DNA from 2 places in the Lacticaseibacillus zeae subsp. silagei genome. Region 2 is predicted to be linked to the other one. Evidence: predicted binding sites of a transcription regulator. Region 2 holds the regulator's gene; the other holds the start of a gene.
The links. The regulator NrdR, encoded in region 2, represses ribonucleotide reductase genes. The targets are predictions, from matches to a motif close to ACACNATATATNGTGT.
Positions count from the first base shown of each region.

Region 1: a site for NrdR is predicted at 3,512-3,527, ahead of nrdJ (ribonucleoside-triphosphate reductase, adenosylcobalamin-dependent). Genes of this name have one in related genera too.

Region 1 covers NZ_CP132484.1:2,319,417-2,327,013, reverse strand. Annotated here, with positions in the region: gene LACZS1_RS10820 (UbiA family prenyltransferase) at 1-872, shown strand, start outside; gene rpmG (50S ribosomal protein L33) at 1,000-1,149, shown strand; gene secE (preprotein translocase subunit SecE) at 1,169-1,339, shown strand; gene nusG (transcription termination/antitermination protein NusG) at 1,442-1,996, shown strand; gene LACZS1_RS10800 (alpha/beta fold hydrolase) at 2,006-2,851, shown strand; gene LACZS1_RS10795 (nucleoside 2-deoxyribosyltransferase) at 2,905-3,348, shown strand; gene nrdJ (ribonucleoside-triphosphate reductase, adenosylcobalamin-dependent) at 3,543-5,789, shown strand; gene LACZS1_RS10785 (DUF4430 domain-containing protein) at 5,816-6,205, shown strand; gene LACZS1_RS10780 (ECF transporter S component) at 6,202-6,741, shown strand; gene LACZS1_RS10775 (cob(I)yrinic acid a,c-diamide adenosyltransferase) at 6,768-7,319, shown strand; gene LACZS1_RS10770 (amidase) at 7,389-7,597, opposite strand, start outside.
Region 2 covers NZ_CP132484.1:1,466,633-1,474,229, reverse strand. Annotated here, with positions in the region: gene thrS (threonine--tRNA ligase) at 1-288, opposite strand, end outside; gene dnaI (primosomal protein DnaI) at 821-1,756, opposite strand; gene LACZS1_RS06985 (replication initiation and membrane attachment family protein) at 1,756-3,105, opposite strand; gene nrdR (transcriptional regulator NrdR) at 3,174-3,641, opposite strand; gene coaE (dephospho-CoA kinase) at 3,696-4,298, opposite strand; gene mutM (bifunctional DNA-formamidopyrimidine glycosylase/DNA-(apurinic or apyrimidinic site) lyase) at 4,295-5,143, opposite strand; gene polA (DNA polymerase I) at 5,155-7,597, opposite strand, start outside.

The DNA of each region.
Region 1 (7,597 bases), 850 kb from region 2:
CGCTAGGCATTAGTTACGCCGCATGGGCTTTTCAACAATTTTCCTGGGTCAACAGCCTGCTTTACGGTCTGGCCCAGCTCGCCATTGCTTTGTTTGTCACTGGTTTCAACAACGTGCAAGACTACTTCAAAGCCAAGGACCGTAGTTATCAGCAACAACAAAATATCATCGGTCGCGAGCATCTGTCACCTTGGGGGATGTTGGCGTTGACGATTCTGATGCTATTAGTGAGTGTCGTTCTTGGCCTGCTTCTTGTGATGCGCACGAATCTCAGCCTTCTGGTCATCGGTGCCATTGGCGTTGGCATCGCCATTCTATATACGTTTGGTCCAATCCCCTTATCTCGGCTCCCACTTGGCGAATTACTGGCCGGAATCGTCGAAGGCTTCGGCACATTCACGATTGCCGTGCTGATCAACATGCAGGCACCGCAACCCTTAGATCTCGTCTTGGGCCGCCGCACATTTGCATTTTCACTGAATCTCGGGTGGTTGCTGCAGTTATTCATCGCCGTTCTCCCGATTGTCATCCTGAACGCAGCGGTCATGTTTGCCGACAACATCGCCGATCTGGAACAAGACGTGAAAAATGAACGCTACACATTGCCCTATTACCTCGGGAAAAAGCGTGCCTTGCGTTGGTACCGGCTGATTCCGTTTACCACCTTTGTCACCTTATTACTCGGCATCGTTACTGGCATCCTGCCGATTTGGAGTTTGCTGGTACTGGCGACATGGCCACTGGTGCTCCACAACACAAGGGCCTATACCAATTCACCTAGTAAAGACAAAACTTTTATTTTCACCATTCGTTCGCTCTTGAGCTTTGGTGGGGTGTTGTTGGTGACGTTGTGGTTGGGGATACTTTTTTAAAAATGACCTCAGATACTTATAATAACGAAATATTAATGGCACTAAAGATGGTGCCGTCTTTGTTTGCTGACGCTTGCTATTCATGGACAACCTTGGTATCATATTGGACGTGACTGGAGGGAACAAGATGTCAGTAAAGAAAGTTGCTTTAGCTTGTTCGGTTTGTGGGCAACGGAATTATTTTGTTCCCGAAAACCCGAAGCGAACGGAACGGTTAACTTTAAGAAAATTTTGTAAACATTGTGGCCGGGTAACGGTTCACCAAGAAACCAAGTAATAATGGAAGGAGCAGACTGATGAAATTTATCAAAAGTGTTTTTGCGGAAATGAAGGCTGTTACGTGGCCGACCGCGAAACAGACACGGCGTGATACGTTTACCGTCATCATGACTTCCATTATCTTTGCCATTTATTTTGCGGCGGTAGATTGGGTCATTAACATGATCTTTCAGGCGTTCTTGTATTAAAGCCTGACAAACCGCTTCATCTTTGCTATACTATGAGCAGCGCAAAACCGCCTTCGATGACGGTTTTTTATTTTGACTCAAAACACAAAAAGGAGACGCATTATGGCTGAAACAGTAACATCGGCAGAGAAACATTGGTACGTGTTGCACACTTATTCCGGTTATGAGAATAAGGTGAAGACGAACCTTGAACAGCGGACGACCAGCATGAATATGGATGATTATATTTTTCGGGTGGTCGTTCCTGAAGAAGAGGAACATGAACAAAAGAATGGTAAGGATAAAGTCGAGATGAAGAAGACTTTTCCTGGCTATGTGTTGGTTGAAATGGTCATGACTGACCAGTCTTGGTTTGTGGTCCGGAATACGCCGGGAGTTACGGGGTTTGTCGGTTCACATGGTGCCGGTTCAAAGCCAGCGCCTTTGCTGCCGGAAGAAGTTGCCAGTGTCCTGCATTCGATGGGCATGAGCACGCGTCATCAGAATGTTGAGTTTGATGTGGGCGAGCCAGTGACGATTATCGACGGTGCCTTTACCGGCATGCATGGTAAAGTGACGGCAGTTGATAAGGATAAGATGAAGTTGAAAGTTGTTACGGAAATGTTTGACCGTGAAGTGACAGCTGAATTGGACTTTGATCAAGTCGACAAGCTGTAGGTAACGCGTATGAGCGGCTGGTTCTGGATTCTTGTGACGCTGGGCGTGATTATCGTTGTCGGTGGCCTTGCAGACTATCTTTTGTTGGCCCGGACTGGCTACGCGCCGGTTCCGCTCGTGATGGATCCAACGCCGACGTTGTTTATTCCCGGGCATCTGGGGACGCGGTATTCGTTTGGCCATATGTTGTGGCGTATGCAGCGGCGTTATGGCTTAAGTAAGGATGTCGTGGCGATTGTCGCCCCGGATAGCAGCGTTCATTTGCGCGGACAGTTGAATCTGAATCACCACGCTGCCGTTCAGGTGTTGTATACGGACAAAACGGTGCGGCCCGCTGCCCAGTTGCGCGGGTTAAAGCATGTGATCGCCGCTTTGCAGGAGCAGCAGGCGTTTACGCGGGTTAATTTGGTCGCGCATTCGATGGGCGGGGTGACGGCGGTGCTGTATTTATTGAGCCAACCTGCCGTTCCGGTTGCTAATTTGGTGACGATTGCCGCACCGATGAATGATGTGGAGGTTGCGCGGCGTTCGCCGATTCTTAATTGGCCGTTGACTCGTCAAGGACCGGAGCACACGGCGCCGATCTATCAGTACTTTCAACGTTCGATTACCAACTTGCCGCCAGATTTGCGGTGGTTGAATATTGCCGGCGATTTGATGTTGGGTGGGCGCCACGATGGCGAAGTGGCGATCAGCAGCAGCTTTGCCGTGCGGTATTTAGTGAAGGATCGGATTAAAGATTATACCGAAGTTGTGATTCGCGGACCGCGGGCAGCCCATAGTCTACTACACGAGAATCGGTTGGTGGATCATGATATCGCCGAATATTTATGGCAGCGGCAACGCGACTTTTAAGTGCTGCTGAATTAAAGTTTTGCGGACAGAAGCCGCTCAAGGAGTAAACAAATATGGCAGAAGTATATTTGGCTGCACCGTTTTTTGATCCTGCTCAGATTGAGCGGCTTGATCAGGTTTTGGCAGCTTTGCATGCAAATGAATCGGTCACCGCTATTTTTTCACCGCGCGATGACACGAATAAGGCGGGGTTAACGCCGAACTCACCAGGGTGGCAGCGGCAGGTGTTTGGTGAAGACATTCAGGGTCTGCACCGCTCGACGGTCTTAGTCGCCATTCTGGATTATGTCGGTGAAAACCCCGATCCGGGAACGGCATTTGAGATCGGGTACGCCTATGCGCACCACATGCCAATCGTGGCGCTTCAGCTTGGCGAGATGAAAATGAATCTGATGTTGGCAGGATCGATTACCTGCTTTGTGAATGATTTGGCCGAGCTTAAAAGTCTTGATTTGGACCATGTGTTAGTGCGGCCGTATGTCGGACCAGTCTTTTAAATCCACAAATAGATCAGATGTCGCCAGCGTTTTCTTGCGCTGGCGATTTTTTAATTTCGCCTGTATTTTTAAAAAGCCGTGCAGCCCGCGTTGAGCAGGTGGTTGCCAACATTGACAATTTGTTATTGATTAATCTATATCTTGATATTAGGTTCGTTTGGCTATACCATATCTTGTATACGGGAGGGACAGCTATGCAAGTTATGATGAAACCGATCACCTTGGCACCTGATTTTATTGCCGAGGTCAAGAAAGAAATTAAGCCACACTGGGGTGAACTGGGGTGGGTCACGTATAAGCGGACCTATGCCCGGTGGTTGCCGGATCAACAACGTACCGAGAATTGGGATGAAACCGTCAAACGAGTGGTTGAGGGGAATATTAACCTTGATCCGCGGTTACATACAGCCAATCCCGATTCAGAAGTCGTGGACGAACTGCAAAAAGAGGCACGGAATCTTTTCAAGCTTATTTACGGGCTGGCCGGCACGCCATCTGGCCGTAACCTGTGGATTTCCGGAACCGATTATCAAAAGCGCAATGGCGATGCCTTGAATAATTGTTGGTTTATCGCCATTCGCCCGCAGCCATATGGTGAGTCGCATATCGTCCCGACAGATTTTTCGGCTGACCAGCCTGCTGTCTCGATGCCGTATTCCTTTATGTTTGACGAATTGATGAAAGGCGGCGGCATCGGTTTTTCCGTCACCAAAGACAACATTGCCAAATTGCCGCCAGTCGCAAACGCCGTTGACCTGACGATTGTGATTGATCGCAGCAGTGCCAGCTATGCGGAATCACTGAAAATGGGTGCGGTTGATCGGGAAGCTTGGGAACAGGCGCATGCAGCCGAGCATAATGATCGCTACGTTTTGCCTGATACCCGTGAAGGCTGGGTTTTAGCCAACGCAAAGGTGATTGATCATCATTTTGCAACGACCAATCCTAGTGGTCAGACCAAACTGGTACTGGATATCAGTCGGATTCGGCCAAAAGGCGCCCGGATTCATGGCTTTGGCGGCACGGCTTCCGGCCCGATGCCATTAGTCGAGATGTTGCTGGATATTAACAAGGTGCTTAATGCCCGGGTTGGCCAGCGGTTGACTGCGGTTGACGCCACGGATATTGGCAACTTGATCGGCAAGACGGTCGTGGCCGGCAATGTGCGGCGTTCCGCGGAAATGTCGTTAGGCTCGGCCGATGATGACGCGTTCATCACGATGAAGCAGGATCAAAAAAAGCTTTATCATCACCGCTGGGCATCTAATAACAGTGTCGCGATTGATACGCAGTTTGACGCTTATGCACCGATTGCGACAGCCATTGCCAAAAACGGTGAACCGGGTGTTGTGAACCTCGATTTATCACGCCGCTTCGGCCGGATTGTCGATGGTGAAAACGCGGCTAACGATCCGGATGTGGAAGGCACCAACCCATGTGGCGAGATTTCGTTAGCCAATGGTGAACCGTGCAATCTGTTTGAACTCTTTCCGGTCGTTGCAGTGCAACAAGGCTGGAAGCTGAAGCAGGCCTTCGCACTGGCAACGCGGTATGCCAAGCGGGTAACCTTCAGCAATTACGACTGGCAGGTTTCCCGTGATATTATTAGGAAGAATCGCCGCATCGGCATTTCGATGTCCGGAATTCAGGATTGGTTCCTGGATGATTTCGGTCATCGCGTCGTATCCGGATTTGAACCGGTTGTGGATCCGCACACCGGTAAAATGCTTGAGAAGCCGATTTATAACCCGGAAATCAAGCAAGCAGTGGATGGCTTGTATCACGCGGTGGTTGATGCGGATCAGGCTTATTCCGATGCATTGGGCTGTGAGCCTTCCCGCAAACACACCACGGTTAAGCCATCGGGAACCGTTGCTAAGCTGGCAGGGGTTTCAGAAGGTATGCACTTCCATTATGCTGGTTATTTGATTCAGCGTATTCGTTTCCAGGCCAACGATCCGTTGCTGCCGGCTTTGAAAGCATGCGGTTATCATATTGAGCCGGATGTTTACACCAAGAACACGATGGTTGTCGAGTTCCCGATTCGCGCGGCGCATGCCGATGATCCGGCATTTGCTTCGGCCGGGACGGTTTCAATTGCCGAACAGATCGCGACCCAGGCGTTCTTGCAGACATACTGGTCGGATAATGCGGTCAGCTGCACGGTCACCTTCCAGCCGGAAGAAGCCGATCAGATTGCCGGCTTGTTGTCACAGTATCGGCACGTGATCAAGTCAACATCCATGTTGCCGTACGTTGGCTCAGGCTTCAAGCAGGCACCAAAAGAGCCGATTGATGCAGACACCTATCAGCAAAAGTGCGCCAAGATTCACGGATCGGTCGCAGCTGTTTTTGCCGCCCAAAATGCCAATCATGATCAAAAAGATCTGGAATTAGTTGACCAGACGGATTGTGCTGGCGGCGCTTGCCCAATTAAGTAAAAATGCGGAGGAAAATGAAGGTTATGTTGAAGAAAGCTTTACGTTCACTGGTTGTCTTTTTTGCAGCAATATTTGTGCTAGCTGGGTGCAGCAACAGTTCGAGCAGCGCTGCCAAATCCAGCAGCAAGCCGAACCAAATTGTGGTCACTTACCAGTTGAAGCAAAATGGCAAGGCGTTTGCCAAGAAAAAGATTACCCAGCCGAAAAAGTCAGTGGTGATGACCGGTCTGAAAAAAGGTTGGTCGGTCAAGGCTTCGAAAGGGTTTATCACTGAGATTGCCGGCAAGAAGCAAAATGTTGCCAAGAAGACCTACTGGCTGTACACCATCAATGGCAAGATGGCGAAAAAAGGTGCCACAACGCAACCGGTCAAGAACCACGATAAAGTCGTTTTTGACCTGAGTGTTACCAAATGAAGCTGCCAGCGTCAGCCAAAAAGCCATCGCCTGTTCGGGCGGTGGCTTTGCTTGGTCTATTGACGGCTTTGTGCACGGTTTTGCGGATCGTTAAAGTGCCGATTCCCAACGTTCAGCCGGTGACAGATATTTTGATGGTCGTGACGTTGTTACTTGGGCTGCGCTGGGGACTCGGCTTGACCGTCAGTACGCTGGTGGTCTCCAACCTTGTTTTAGGATTTGGCTTGTGGACGCTTCCGCAAATCGCGGCCTATATGATCTGTATGCTCGTGTTACAGGCGATTGTGCTGATGTTGCCGATTGTCCGGCGCCTGCTCTGGCTCCAAATCGGCTTAGCCGGGTTACTTGGGTATCTTTACGGGTTTGTTGTCAGTCTGGGGATGGCGGTCATCGGCAGTTTGAATGGGCTGGGCTTTTGGGCGTATTATATCAGTGGTTTGTTGTTTGATACTTATCATGCGATCGGAAATCTTGTTTTTTATCCGATTGTACTGTTGGTGTTGCAACAAGGACTGAAACGGTTCAATCGCGGATAAAGCACTTACGGAAAAGAGGACTCGGCATGAAACTTTACACAAAAGTCGGTGATCACGGTGCCACGAAACAGATTAATGGTAAGAAAGTGCCGAAATATGATCCCCAAATTATTGCGCTGGGCGATTTGGACGAGCTTGATTCATGGCTCGGCTATGTCGCGTCGCAAGCAACTGCGACGCCGGGATTTGATTGGCTTGCGCAGGCGTTGGAGGATCGGCAGCGGGAGCTTTATGAGTTGCTGGCTGACGTCGCGGTGCCGCGGCACCACACCATTACCGAAGCGCATGTCAAGGCACTGGAAGATGCGATTGATGACATGATGGCCCAGGTGCCGCGCATCACCGCTTTTGTGTTACCCGGTGGCCATCCGCTGGCAGCGGCGTTGCAATATGGCCGCGCCGTGGCACGTCGGGCAGAGCGCTCGCTGGATCTGCTGGCTGAGGGAGATAAGACTGTTACTGCGGTGGTTTTGCAATACAGTAATCGGCTGTCTGATTACCTTTTTGCATTGGCACGTTACGTCAATTTCAAGGCAGGCGTTCCTGAAGTGAAAAGTAAGAAAGCACATAAGGGATAGAAAAGGCCTTAATCCGGTTTTGCTGGACTAAGGCTTTTCGTTTGCACGCAAATTGTCATTGAGAATGGTTTATTCTGCCTGTGAAATATCATCCGACTCGCTTAGTGGATACATTTGTAACAGGTTGTGCTGCTCGAACCAATAACCAAGTCGCAGTAACTGATCTTCGCGACCCTTCGCAGCCACAAACTGAATGCCTAGTGGTAGACCATCCGGTGATATCGCGGTGGGTAAGCTAATGGCCGGGGCGCCGGTTAAGTTGGCTTGTTGGGTGAACG
Region 2 (7,597 bases):
ACCCTGCCCAAAATGAATATCAGGATACAAAGCTTTGAGTGCTGCAGCCAAAACAAACGCAGCCGTTTGCCGGAGAACCGTCAGCCCCTCAGCATCGTCTTTAGTCATAATCTGCAGTTTGCCAGAATGGGCAATCGGTTCGTCATAGGCGATCAACTCGCCATCCAACTTGCCGGCAACCGCCTTTTTGGCCAAACTATTACTGATGCCTTCTGTAATAGCTTTCACCGTTGTACCATCTGGAAATTGTTTAACATTGCCATCTGGAAACGTAATATCTAATGCCATAAGTAAGCTCTCCCTTGTTGTTTTTTCGAAGAAACCATCCGTTCACCGATGCAGAGACCTGTGTGAGGACCTTGGGTGCAATGACCAAGGCACTGCGGCTTTCCGCTTTCGATAACGCGTTCGCCAGCCCAGAAACCTGCGTGTAAGGACCTTGGTCGCAATGGCCAAAGACCGGCCATCACGCCCAAGGCCACTTACACTCCGGTTTCTAACCGGGCTGGCTCACGCTCACAAAAAAATCGCCCCTAATATCTCCTAAGAGACATCAGGGACGATTTGTGATCGCGGTTCCACCCAGGTTGCCGACAGTCTTGCTGCGGGCCACTTCATTAACGCGTAACCTGCGCAACTGGGCCTTTCGGCAATCTCGAGAAGTGGTTCGGATCAGATCTTGCAAGACTTTCAGCCGCGGCCTTGCTCTCTGTCGGATGATCCTTTATTGCTTCCGTCTTCGATAGCTACATTGAACCACATTGCGCGGCTGGGTGCAAGCGGTTTTCTGAAAATTGCGTTATTCTTTTTTGAATCGCACTTAATTAGCCAACGGATTACGGCGATTTTCTCCGCCAACCGTTACTTCCTTAGCGAGAAAACGAATCCGCTCCATGATGCGTTGGGCTTTTAGCATCTCGGAATTGCCGCGGTCAGTTCCGGCCAAAGATTCGGTTAAATCGGCCATGCTTTTGTTGGAGCTAAAGAGCGTCGGCATTTTTTCCTGCATGCGATATTGCAAAATGATGCCAAGCACATCGTCCCGCACCCAGGGACTGATACTTTCGGCACCAATATCATCAAGCATCAGCACTTGCGCGCGTTTGACACTATCGATTTTTTTCAACACCGTATTACTGCCAATGGCACTTTTCATTTCAACAACAAAGGTCGGGACATGAATCAGCGTTGTGGCAATGCCGCCTTTGCTGGCAAGATCATTGGCAATGGCGCCTAGCAAATAGGTTTTACCGACGCCAAATGGGCCGCTTAGATATAAACCTTGATGAAATGTTTTGGGATCGGCGACCACTGCCAAGACAAACCGATTTGCGGCCAAAAGCGCATCTACGCGCTCATCAGTCGGATCGTAATTCGTTAGGCTTGCATCGTGAATATCTTTAGGCATATTAACCGAGGTCACCAGCGACGCCTGCTTCGCCTCTTCATCAGCCGCAAGCTTTGCATCTGTCGGCTCATACGCAACATCAATCAGCCCGTTGGCAACGACCAGCGTAGGTTGATATCCGGGTGCCAATGGTAATTCACCACGGGCAATCTTGTTACGCTCACTGACAAATTCATATATTTTGGCCGTGCCGCGATCAATCGCATCATCAGCCAAATCTGCCTCGTGTTGCTTAAGGAAGGTCTGGACATCAGGATCTTGCAAGGCTGCTTTGACCATCTTAAAATACCGCTCCCGCCACTGTCGAGAGTCCATTAACATTGCCAAGCGTTTGCGCATATCTTCCATTACTTCGTCCCTCCCTTATCACCGAGTTGCCGTAACTTTTCCAGCTGAGCAGCCAACGTCTGACGATCTGCCTCACTGACTTTTTTCTTCTTGGGTTGATAGCCTTCCTTAGCCCAATCTGGCAGCTTCTCCTGCCGCACGCCTTTGGTTGGGCTTTGAAAACGCCTTTTTCCGGTGGCTTTTTGCTCTTCAAACGTATGAATTTGCTGCAACGCTGCTTCCGGGCTCGTCACATTGGCCTTCAACCAGCTGTTGGCAATGGCATCCATCAAGGCTTGATTGATACTGTCATTTGTTCGGAGAATATAATCAATCAAAATATTAATCGTAGGCGCATCAAAAACGTTGCGTTCACTCAGGCTCTGTACCGCGCGCAATTCATTATTGGCTGGATACATCCGGTCATTCTTAGCCTGTTTGGCTGCGGTTAAAAACTGGCGCGGTGGCATACTTTTCGCTCTTTTTAGCAGCGCCTCGTCCGCACTGGCCACTTTTGGCGGTTTGGTTGCTACTGGTTGCGCCTTGGTTTGTGGCTGCTGACGGGTATAACTTTGCTCAGCCAGCCGCCGAAGCGCATTCAAGTCAATTTTACCGGTCATCACATCGGTTGCGCGACTGATCAGCCGCGCAAAGTCAGGCGGTTGAATCCCGTAAAACCCAGCGATTTGATACAACGCCTCTTGATGTTTAGCTAATTGACCTGACTGAATATTGCTGTTGGCTAACAGCGATTGCAGAAGTTCCCAGTCATAGCCTTCGCCATTACCAAGTCGTGGTAACTGAGGCTGATTTTGATCCATTGCTTTTTTGGCCGCAACCACCGCACTTGGTTCCCCGCTTAGGTTGTGGTCAAAGCGAAACACATCCAAAAAGTTTGCTGTGATCTCCTGCCATTCCGGGCGGCGAACCGGTTTCAGACTGAACTGCGCAACCAATTCGTCATACCGCTTTTCACCGACCTTGTCATACAACAGTAAACCCAACAAATCGTCTTTAAAAAAGGCATCCGGCCGCACTGGCGGGTAAAGCTCGTAGGCATAATAGCGTCCAAGTGAATCAACTTGCGTATAGGTCCGCAATAAGCCAACTGCTTCCAGTTTGACGCGGGCCACGAAAAGTTGATCAATATCGATATCCAGCAAGTCCAACAGCCAGAGTTGTGGGCGCCGATCCGTCACCAAAGCGCGGTCTTTGACCTCCTGCCATAGACTTAGATAAAGCGCCATGGCAATCGGCCCCACGAGCGGTTGATAAAGCGAGATGGCGATCTTTTCATCAAAGTCGCTAAAATAACCGGCCTTGGTCAATACAAAGCCTGCTTGTGGCATAAACGTATCCGGACGCTGCATCGCAAATTCACCTCTTTTCAGACAACGGACCTGAGACAACTGCCCCAGGTCCGTTTGTTTCGCAATCACTATTTCTTAGTCTTTTCCTTCTTCATCATATCCTGAAGCTCTTGCATGAAGACGGACATATCTTTGAACTGCCGATATACACTGGCGAAGCGAATATAAGCCACGTCGTCAACATCTGCTAGCTTGGACATAACATACTCGCCAATGGCTTGACTGGAAACTTCATTTTCACCAATCGCCCGCAATTGGTTTTCAACCGAGTCAACGATTCCTTGCATTTGCTCCATGGTGACCGGTCGTTTTTCTGCCGCCCGGATCAGTCCTTTCAGAATCTTCTCACGATTGAACTCTTCTCTGGTACCGTTTTTCTTAATTACCAATAACGGGGTTTGCTCGACTCGTTCAAAAGTCGTGAAGCGAAACCCGCAATTCTCGCATTCGCGTCGGCGTCGGATCGCCCGACCGCCGTCTGTTGGACGCGAATCAACGACCCGCGAACTATTATGATGGCAATGGGGACATTGCACGACTCCACCTTCTTAATCAAAGTTTGATAGCTTATTATAGCACGCGCACGCCGCTTATGATAGGTGCTGCAGCTGACGAATCAAGGCTTTTGCCTGGGCGATGGTTGCTTCCGGTCGCCCATTATTATCGATAACAAAATCAGCCATAGCCGCTTTTTTCGCCAAAGGTATCTGTGATGCTATCCGTTCCTTGGCTTCGGCTTCTGTCAGACCATCTCGGGCCATCAACCGGTCCAACTGAACCTTGGGATCAACGGTTACCACGGCAACACCATCGAATGCATCGACATAATCGGCTTCGTAAAGGAGTGGAATGTCACCAATCACAATCGCAGCACCGCCGGCTTTTGCCTGGGCTAATGCTTGATTAATCGCCGCGCGCAAGTACGGTCGATTAATTTGGTTCAGTGCCTCTAAACGCCGCGGTTGGGAAAAGACAATCTCACCAAGCTTGGCACGGTTAAGCTTACCATCTTCGCGCAGCACTTGTGGCCCGAACGCCTGAACGATACGGGCGAGTGCTGGCCGTCCGGGTTCGACAATCCGGCGGGCAATCACATCTGCATCCACGACTGGAAACCCAGCTGCTTTAAAAACCCGGCTTACCGTTGATTTGCCCGATGCAATCCCACCTGTCAAGCCTAATAAATAGGTCATGCCGGACGCCTCCTTTGATGCAGAGGTTGGCAGTGGGGACAATAGTGGGTGCCGCGTTGGCCGACTTTGATTTTAACAATGAGTGTGCCGCACCGATCACAAGGCGTCCCTTCCCGATCGTAAACATGCAAGGCATCTTGAAAAGAGCCGCGGTTACCTTCTGCATCAACATAGGTATGAGCGCTGGTGCCGCCAGCAGCAATGGCCGCATCTAACTCCTTGATAATATTATCATGTAAAGTGTGGATTTCTTTTTTGGTCAGCGTATCAGCTGGCTGCAGCGGGTTCAAGCGACTGAGCCATAAAACTTCGTCTGCATAAATATTACCGATGCCGGCAACAACGGTTTGATCCAATAAAACCGACTTGATCGCTTTATGATGGCGTTTTAGTTTTTGGGCAAATGCCGCCTCGTCAAACGTCGCAGGGGTCGGCTCCGGCCCTAATTTTGCCAACGCCGGTACTGATTGTTCCTGACCAGTGTGAATCAAGCGCATGCGGCCAAATTTGCGTAAATCCCGGTAGCGCAGTTGGCTCCCATCCTGGAACGTAAAGGTGACATGATCGTGCTTGTCAAATGGTGTATGGGCATCACTAACAACGTAATAGCGGCCTTCCATGCGTAAATGGCTGACAATCGTTTCGCCGTTGTTCAGCCGAATCAACAGGTATTTCCCGCGGCGATCAATCGTGGTGACAGCAGCGCCCACGACCTCTTTTTGAAAAGTCGGTAAGCCATTAATCAGAATTTTCGCCCAATTCGTACTAATCGCGGTGATCCGTTTGCTTTTGATAAGTGGCAATAATGAACGGCGAACCGTTTCGACTTCAGGTAACTCTGGCATTCCCGATCTCCTTATTTCGCATCAAACCAAGTCGGGCCGTAGTGGCTATCGACTTTCAATGGCACGTCCAATTGTACGGCAGAGTCCATGATTTTAGGCACGAGCTTGCCAAGCTGCTCCATTTCCGCAGTTGGGGCTTCAAAAATAAGTTCATCGTGAACCTGCAACAGCATTTTGGCTTGCAGATGGGCATCGGCTAATGCTTGTTGCATGCGAATCATGGCAACTTTGATAATGTCCGCTGCACTGCCTTGAATCGGCGTGTTCATCGCGGTCCGCTCGGCAAATTTCCGTAAATTAAAGTTACGTGAATGAATTTGCGGCAAATAGCGGCGGCGATGGAACAGTGTCTCGACGTAACCGTCTTCACGTGCCTTTTTAACCATATTGGCCATGTAATCATGAACCTTGGGATACTGTTCGAAATAACCATCGATAAAGGCTTTCGCTTGCTTGCGGGAAATCCCGATGTTCTGTGCTAACCCATAATCACTAATACCGTAGACAATCCCAAAATTCGTCGCCTTGGCCTGCCGACGCATATCCGGCGTGACTTGATCCGGTGAATCCAAGCCAAAAATTTTCATCGCAGTGTTGGCATGAATATCAACGCCATTTTTAAAAGCTTGTTGCATATTTTCGTCACCGGAAATATGGGACAACACGCGTAATTCGATTTGCGAATAGTCCGAGCTGAAAATCTGCCAATCAGGATGGGACGGCACAAACGCCTTCCGAATAATTTTGCCTTCGTCTCGCGCTGGAATGTTTTGCATATTCGGATCAACGGAACTTAAGCGGCCAGTCTGGGTTAATGTCTGCAAGTAACGAGTGTGAATCTTGTGATCCGGCATTTGCGCCTTCAATAACCCCACAACATACGTCGAATTCAATTTCGACCAGCCGCGATAATCCAGAATGTCTTGGACAATCGGGCTGGCAGATTTCAGCTCGTTTAGGACATCGACACTAGTGGAGTAACCTGTCTTGGTCTTTTTGATGACCGGCAGATTCAGCTTTTCAAATAGGATTTCGCCCAGTTGCTTCGGCGAATTCAGATTGAACTTGACGCCGGCCTCACCATAAATCTTTTCTTCCAGCACCTTGATACTTTGTGAAAATTCTGTGCCCATGTCTTTTAAAGTCTGGGCATCAAGCGTGATTCCCTGAATTTCCATTTCTGCCAACACCCGCGCCAATGGCATTTCCATGTCCGTGAAAAGATCAGTCTGTTCCTGCTTAGCCAGATCTTCGGTTAGGTCGGGCCGTAACGCAAAAAGGGCCATCGACTTGCGGGCAAATTGAGCAAATAGCTTTTTATCTTCCGGAACCTGACGCTTGGCTCCTTTGCCATAAACATCTTCATCCCGCGGTAGATCGTGATAATCATGGTCTTCGGCGATTTTGCCTAAATCATTGCTATTTTCGTCCGGATTGATCAAGTAAGAAGCCAATAAAACGTCAAACGCAATGTCCGGTAACTTTAATCCTAAGCGATGGGCGGCCACAATGTTGCGCTTGCCATCGAATACCGTCAAATCCCGTTTCGAATCACCTAGCCACTTGGCAACTTCCGGAATCGTCAGCAAAGAAACGTCCGTGCTGACATAGGTTTCGTCTTTCGTGCCAATAAAAAAGCCAATCTGGTCAGCAATATGATAATTGTCGTCCAACATTTCGATTTCAAAAGTGAGGGGGTCCGTGATTTTCGTCAATGCCAGAATGGACTTATCGTCTAACACCGAAAAATGAACCGGCTGCGTGGGTTTAGCCACATCCCCGCCGATCTTTTTCAATAACGAGTTCATGTTCATCTTGGTATAAAATTCCCGCAATTTAGCTATGTCAGGCCCGGAATAAGTGACGTCAGCCAGGTCGATTGTGACGGGAGCATCGCGATCAATCGTGGCAAGTTGCTTACTGAGATAAGCCTTATCCTTATCATTGATCAGATTCTCTTTCAACTTGGACGTTTTCATCCCGTCAATATTCGCATAAAGGTTGTCAATGCTGCCATACTGCTTCAGCAACTTCAATGCGGTTTTTTCACCGACTTTGGTAACCCCAGGATAATTGTCAGAGGTGTCACCCATTAAGCCTTTCAGATCGATGATTTGTGTCGGCGTAATTCCCAGCTTTTCTTTAACATGCTCCGGCGTATACGCTTCAAGTTCATTAACACCTTTGACGGTCACCTGTACCGTCGTCTGATCGGTGGTCAACTGGGTCAAATCCCGATCACCGGTCACGATCGTTGTCTGCCAGCCAGCGTCATCTGCCCGCTTCGCCATGGTTCCGATAATGTCGTCAGCTTCGTAATCTTTTAATTCATAATGCTGAATGCCCATATCGTCAAGCAATTCTTTGATATACGGCAGTTGTTCCAATAACTCGCTTGGTGTCTTGGCTCGGCCACTTTTATAATCAGCGTACTTCGCGGTTCTAAACGTCGTC